Linked DNA regions of Kaistia algarum. The protein of the gene in region 1 interacts with the protein of each later gene in a pairwise test. Links are inferred from orthologs where the notes say so. Each region holds a gene or a part of one and is shown on either strand. Other genes may lie near its edges.

Evidence for each region.
Region 2: the proteins of ligA (region 1) and leuS interact in binary tests that used the Escherichia coli proteins (3 or more experiments, as listed by UniProt). The link is inferred for Kaistia algarum from one-to-one orthologs.

The regions. Positions count from the first base shown.
Region 1 is NZ_JAPKNJ010000003.1:516,164-519,557, forward strand. What follows is about bases 105-3,185. They hold ligA (NAD-dependent DNA ligase LigA), read left to right. Parts: upstream 105-466; coding sequence 467-2,905; downstream 2,906-3,185. Other genes in these bases: aceA (isocitrate lyase), read left to right, coding at 105-168; OSH05_RS20700 (DUF4170 domain-containing protein), read left to right, coding at 183-377; OSH05_RS20710 (PRC-barrel domain-containing protein), read right to left, coding at 2,990-3,185. Outside these bases: more of aceA, read left to right, coding at 1-104; more of OSH05_RS20710, read right to left, coding at 3,186-3,394. UniProt on the Escherichia coli protein: DNA ligase that catalyzes the formation of phosphodiester linkages between 5'-phosphoryl and 3'-hydroxyl groups in double-stranded DNA using NAD as a coenzyme and as the energy source for the reaction.
Region 2 is NZ_JAPKNJ010000001.1:2,076,239-2,079,770, forward strand. What follows is about bases 111-3,329. They hold leuS (leucine--tRNA ligase), read right to left. Parts: upstream 2,936-3,329; coding sequence 311-2,935; downstream 111-310. Other genes in these bases: lptE (LPS assembly lipoprotein LptE), read right to left, coding at 111-324; OSH05_RS10090 (YggS family pyridoxal phosphate-dependent enzyme), read left to right, coding at 3,112-3,329. In the rest of the region: more of lptE, read right to left, coding at 1-110; more of OSH05_RS10090, read left to right, coding at 3,330-3,532.

The DNA.
Region 1 (3,394 bases):
GCCGAATTCGCCGCCGAGGCGACCGGCTACACCGCGACGCGACATCAGCGCGAAGTCGGCACTGGCTATTTCGACCAGGTGTCACTGGCGATCACCGGCGGCCTCTCCTCGACGACGGCCATGGCCGAGTCGACCGAGGCCGAGCAGTTCCTGACCGCAGCCGAATGAGAGGAGGCTTTGAAATGAACACGTCCCGTTTCTGGATCGTCGGCGGCGAATATGCCTCGATGACGTTCGACCGGCTGATCGAGGGCACGCAGCGCGTGCTCGGACCCTTCGGTGAACGCCGCGCCGCGGAGGATGCCTGGCGCCGGCTCTCCGAGGAGAATCGCAGCCAATGCCTGATGCGGTTCACCATCGCATCGGAACGTACCTGAACTCTGCACGAGCCGGGGATCCCCCGCACAATTCCACCGGCTCTTGCGAGGCGCCCGGTGGCACGGCATAGCTTTTCGACAGAGGAGCTATCGCCATGCTGCCGGATACGCCTATGGATCCAGACGTCGCCGCCTTGAGCGAAGCGGAGGCCGCTGCCGAGCATGCCGCGCTTTCGGCGCAGATCGCCGACGCCGATATCCGCTATCATCAGGAAGATGCGCCGACGATCTCGGACGCTGCCTATGACGCGCTCCGCCGTCGACTCAATGCGATCGAAGCGCGCTTCCCGGCGTTGAAATCCGCTGTCAGCACTTCGGTCGGCGCGGCACCGGCGGCGAAATTCGCCAAGGTTCAGCACGTCGTCCCGATGCTCTCGCTCGACAATGCCTTTGCCGACAAGGACGTCACCGATTTCATCGAGCGTGCCCGCCGCTTCCTGGGCTTTGACGCCGAACGGTCCTTGCCATTCACCGCTGAGCCGAAGATCGACGGCCTGTCGCTGTCGCTGCGCTATGAGGGCGGTAAGCTTGTCGTCGCGGCTACTCGTGGCGATGGCTATGAGGGCGAGAATGTAACCGCCAACGCGAGGACGATCGCTGACATTCCGAATGAACTGCCGGCCGGCGTGCCGGAGATCGTCGAGATCCGGGGCGAATGCTACATGGCGCATTCCGATTTCCAGGCGATGAACGAGCGCATGCTGGAGGAGGGCGGCAAGGTCTTCGCCAATCCGCGCAATGCCGCCGCCGGCTCGCTGCGCCAACTCGACTCGAAGATTACTGCCTCGCGCCCGCTGCGCTTTTTTGCCTATGCCTGGGGCGAGACGAGCGACATGCCGGCGGAGACGCAGATGGGCATGGTCGAAGCCTTCGCAGCCTGGGGCCTGCCGACCAATCCGCGCATGGTAATCTGCGCCGGGGCCGAGGACGCGCTCGCCTTCTATCACGCCCTCGAAGAGGATCGCGCCGGGCTTGGCTATGACATTGACGGCGTCGTCTACAAGGTCAACGATCTGGAACTGCAGCGGCGCCTCGGCTTCGTCTCGCGCTCGCCGCGCTGGGCGATCGCGCATAAATTCCCGGCTGAGCAGGCCTTCACGGTGCTGGAAGGCATCGATATCCAGGTCGGCCGTACAGGCGCGCTGACGCCGGTCGCCCGGCTGACGCCCGTCACGGTCGGCGGCGTTGTCGTATCCAACGCGACGCTGCACAATGAGGACTACATCAAGGGCATTGGCGCCGACGGGCTGCCGATCCGTGACGGCGTCGACATCCGTGTCGGCGATACCGTGATCATCCAGCGCGCTGGCGACGTCATTCCGCAGGTCGTATCGGTTGATCTCGCCAAGCGCCCGGCGAGCGCGGTTCCCTATGCGTTCCCGACCCGCTGCCCGGCCTGCGGGAGCCATGCGGTGCGCGAGGAGGGGGGAGCCGTTCGCCGCTGTACCGGCGGGCTGATCTGCCCGGCGCAGGCGGTGGAGCGCATCCGGCATTTCGTCTCGCGCCTCGCCTTCGACATTGAGGGGCTGGGCGACGAGAATGTTCAGCTGTTCTTCGAAGCCGGGCTGTTGAAGAACCCGGTCGACATCTTTCATCTGCACGAGAGGCGCGACGCGGCGCAGGCGGCGCTTGCCGAATATCGCGCCCGCCAGTCGGAGGAACGGCGCCAGCAGAAGGGCGCCGACGCCAAGGCGAGCAAGATCACCGAGAAGCGCTCCTTCGATGGCCTCGAGAAGCTCTTCGTCGCGATCGACGAGCGGCGCGCCGTTGCCCTCGACCGCTTCCTCTACGCCCTCGGCATCCGCAATGTCGGCGAATCGACGGCAAAGGCGCTCGCCAAGCGCTTTGTCGGTATCGGAGCCTTCCGCGAGGCCGTGGCCAATGCCATAGCCGGGTTGCCCAGCGATGCATGGCAGCGGCTGACCGAAATCCCGCGCGTTGGCGGGCTGACGCGGGACAGGCTCATCCAGGTGGCTGTCGAACTGCCCGAAGGGGAGCCGTCGCCGCTCGATGCCGAGGCCGCGCTCACCCGTGCCCGGCTCAACAAACCGGCGCGCGACAATCTCATCGCCCATTTTGGCGATGCGGTCGCAGTGATGCGCGCGGCATCCGAAGCGGCGGCGGGCCAGCCAGGCGAGGCCTTCCGCGATCTCGCCGCATTGGGCGATGTCGGCGAGGTTGCAGCCACCTCGATCGTCGAATTCTTCGCCGAGCCTCATAATGAGGCCGTCGTTTCCGGACTGCTCGAGCAGATCACCGTCACGGATGTCGCCCCGGCTGCGACCGGCGGCACGTTCGCCGGCAAGATCATGGTCTTCACCGGCAATCTGGAGAAGATGACGCGCAATGAGGCCAAGGCGACGGCCGAACGGCTCGGCGCCAAGGTTTCCGGCTCGGTATCGAAAAAGACGGATCTGGTCGTGGCCGGGCCGGGCGCCGGTTCGAAGCTGGACGAGGCGACCAAGCTCGGCGTTCGTGTCCTGACGGAAGATGAATGGCTGGCGATGCTCGCCGAGGCAGGCCCATAGCCGCCCGCCACGCTGGGCAATGTCCGCCCGTCACGAAAAGAGCCCCGCCAGGGCGGGGCTCTCCTTCGGGATGGTGACCTGGATTTACTGCGCCGGGGTTGCCGGGGTCGGCGCCGGGTCCATCGGTGCCGGTGTCGTCGAGCCGGTCGTCGAGACGTCGGCCGCGTCGAGCGGCTTGAATTCCGGTGCCGCGGTCAGCTCTTCCTTGGTCGTCGCGAGGCGGTACTTGACCGTGTTGCCGTCGGCGACCCGTTCCAGCGCCGTCGGGTTGATCGCGACGTTCTTCTCGCCGATGCCGAGGAAGCCGCCGACGCCGATCACAACTGCCTTCACCGTGCCATTGCTGGCGACGACGAGGTCGTTGATGTCGCCGAGATTGTCATCGGCGGGGCTGTAGACGGTCGAACCGATCAACCTGGCAGCCAACCAGTCGTCCGGCGCCTGAAGGGTGATGAAGCGCTCTGTCATCGCTGTGGTGGCGCTCATATC
Region 2 (3,532 bases), on another replicon or contig:
CGGCGCAAGGGAATCGGTCGTGAAACCGAGGCGTGACTCGGAATTTTTGACTTCGATGTTGAGCGTATATTTCGGCGGCGGTGGCGTCCTGCCGCCGGTGAAGATGAAGACCAGGTTGTTGCGCACTTCCTGACCGACACGATCGAAGCCGCCCACGACCGAGATCATCGAAAGATCGACACTGCTGAATTGATTGCCCGCGACCGGCATGTAAACGGGTCGGACCGTGCAGCCTGCCAGCATGGCGAGCGTCGCGAACATCAGCACCGCGCCACGGCGCGTCGGGTGCCTCGTCGCATCGGGGTGGCGATCAGACGACGACATTGACGATCCTTTTCGGAACGATGACGATCTTACGCGGCGGACGGCCCTCGAGAGCGCGAACGACGCCGTCGAGCGACATGACCGCCTTCTCAATATCAGCATCGGAGGCCGTTGCCGAGATGGTCAATTCGGCGCGTTTCTTGCCGTTGATCTGAACCGGCAGCAACATGTCCTCCTCGGCAAGGAGCGCCTGGTCGGCAGTCGGCCAGGCAGCCTCCGCCGCGAGGCCCTCGCCGCCGAGAACCGTCCAGCATTCTTCTGCCAGATGCGGGATCATCGGACCGATCGCGGCCACCAGATAACGCGAGGCTTCCAGCAGCGCGAAGGCGAGATCGGCCGGAAGATCCGCTCCCCGGCCGCGCGCGCTGGCGAGCGCGTCGGCAAAGCCGTTGGCGAAGCTGTGGACGCGCGCCACCGCCACGTTGAACCGCAGGCGGTCGAAATCTTCCTCGACATTGGCGATCAGACGATGCGCATTGCGGCGCAGCGCGGTCGCCTCGGGGCCGAATTCGGCGGGCGTTGAGGTGGCGGCGGGACCGGCGAGCTCGACCGCCTCGTTGATGAGACGCCAGATGCGCTGCGTGAAGCGCCAGGCGCCCTCGATGCCGGCCTCGGTCCATTCGCTGTCCCGCTCCGGCGGGGTGTCGGAGAGCATGAACCAGCGCGCGCAATCGACGCCGTAGCTGTCGGCGACGATTTCCGGCGGCACGACGTTCTTCTTCGACTTGGACATCTTCTCGGGCGGGCCGACCGTCACCGGTTCCTCGGTGCCGCGCTTCACCGAAGTTCCGTCGGAGCGCTTCTCGACCTCCTCGGGGAAGAGCCACTTGCCCGCCGCGTCCTTATAGGTCTCGTGGACGATCATGCCCTGCGTGAAGAGACCCGCGAAAGGCTCGGCCACCGAGATCCGGCCACAGGCCTTCAACGCGCGGGTGAAGAAGCGCGAATAGAGCAGATGCAGGATCGCGTGCTCGATGCCTCCAATATATTGGTCGACCGGCAGCCAGTGATCGACCGCCTCTTTCGCCAGGGGCGGCATGTTGGCGGGAGTGGCGAAACGCGCAAAATACCAGGACGAGTCGACGAAGGTGTCCATCGTGTCGGTTTCGCGCACCGCCGCACCGCCGCATTTCGGACAGGCGACATGCTTCCATGTCGGATGGCGGTCGAGCGGGTTGCCGGGGCGGTCGAAGGTGACATCGTCGGGCAGGCGAACCGGCAGATCGGCCTTGGGCACCGGCACGGGTCCGCATTCCGGGCAGTGGATGACCGGGATCGGACAGCCCCAATAGCGCTGGCGCGAGATGCCCCAGTCGCGCAGGCGGAAGTTCACCTGGCGCTTGCCCTGCGGCGCATTGCCAAGCGACTGATTCTCCAGGCGCCTCGCGACCGCGTCCTTGGCGTCCGGAATCGACAGGCCGTCCAGGAACTCCGAATGGAACAGGCGGCCGTCGCCATCATAGGCAATATCGCCGACCGCGAAGCTGGCCGGATCCTCACCCTCGGGAAGGACGACCGCCTGGACAGGCAGGCCATATTTGCGGGCGAAGTCCAGGTCGCGCTGGTCATGGGCCGGGCAGCCGAAGACGGCGCCGGTGCCATAATCCATCAGGATGAAGTTCGCGACATAGACCGGCAGGAACCAGCCGGGCACGAGCGGGTGCTCGGCCTTCACGCCGGTGTCGAAGCCAAGCTTCTCCTGCGTCTCGATCGCCTCGGCCGAGGTGCCGCCTCGGCGACATTCGACGATAAAATCGGCGAGTTGCGCATTCGATTCGCTCAGCTTTTCGGCCAGCGGATGGTTCGCGGCGATGGCGAGGAAGGAGGCGCCATAGAGCGTGTCGGGACGAGTCGTATAGACCTCGATCTCGGTTGACCCGGTGGGCGCCGTCGAGGCATCGAGCCGGAAGCGCAGCGACAGGCCTTCCGACCGCCCGATCCAGTTCCTCTGCATCAGGCGGACCTTGTCCGGCCAGCGGTCGAGCCCGTCGAGCGCCGAGAGCAGGTCTTCGGCGAAGGCGGTGATCTTGAAAAACCATTGCGACAGCTTGCGCCGCTCGACCAGGGCGCCGGAGCGCCAGCCGCGCCCTTCGATCACCTGCTCATTGGCGAGCACGGTATTGTCGACGGGATCCCAATTGACCTCGCTCTCCTTGCGGTAGACGAGGCTCTTGTCGAAGAAATCGACGAAAATATTCTGCTGCTCGGCATAATAGGCCGGATCGCAGGTGGCGATCTCGCGGCTCCAGTCGAGCGAAAGGCCCAGCAGCTTCAGCTGGCCCTTCATCGCCTCGATATTTTCATAGGTCCAGATCTTCGGATGACTGTTCCGCTCGATCGCGGCATTCTCCGCCGGCAGGCCAAACGCATCCCATCCCATCGGATGCAGGACGTTGAAGCCCTTCATGCGCTTGAAGCGCGCCACGACATCGCCCATGACATAGTTGCGGCCATGGCCGATATGGATGCGCCCGGACGGATAGGGGAACATCTCCAGCACATAGTATTTCGGCCGCGGATCGTCGTTCTTCGTCTCGAAGATGCCGCGATCGGCCCAGACGCTCTGCCAACGGGGTTCCGCGTCGCGGGGATTGTAGCGTTCTATCGTCATGATCCGTCGTCGAATTGGGGAAAGCGCGGCGCAACAAGGCAAGACTGGCGCGCCGCCTGAGCAGGCTGCGACCTTCACCAGAAAGCCGGCGCGCGGTCAACCGCCAAGCGGCCCGGCTCGTCGGTTGAGCCGGGCGCATCCGCGTGCTACCGGCTGCGAACCCCCGAGGAAATGCCATGTCCCTTCGTGTCGCCGAGCAACTCTCCGCCGTTCAGGCCCGGATTTCAGCCGCTGAGGAAGCCGCGCGCCGCGCGCCTGGCTCGGTCCGGCTGGTCGCCGTTTCAAAGACGTTCGCGGCCGATGCGATCCAGCCGGCGATCGATGCCGGCCAGCGCCGGTTCGGCGAGAACCGCGTGCAGGAGGCGCAGGGCAAATGGCCGGCATTGCGCGAGGCCACACCGGATATCGAACTCCATCTCATCGGTCCGCTGCAGTCGAACAAGGCGCGTGAGGCGGTGGCGCTGTTCGATGCCATCCATACGGTCGACCGCGACAAGATCGCCGCCGCCCTCGCTTCGGAGATCGTCCGCCAGAACCGCCGGCCGCAGCTCTTCGTCCAGGTCAATACCGGGCTCGAACCGCAAAAGGCCGGAATTG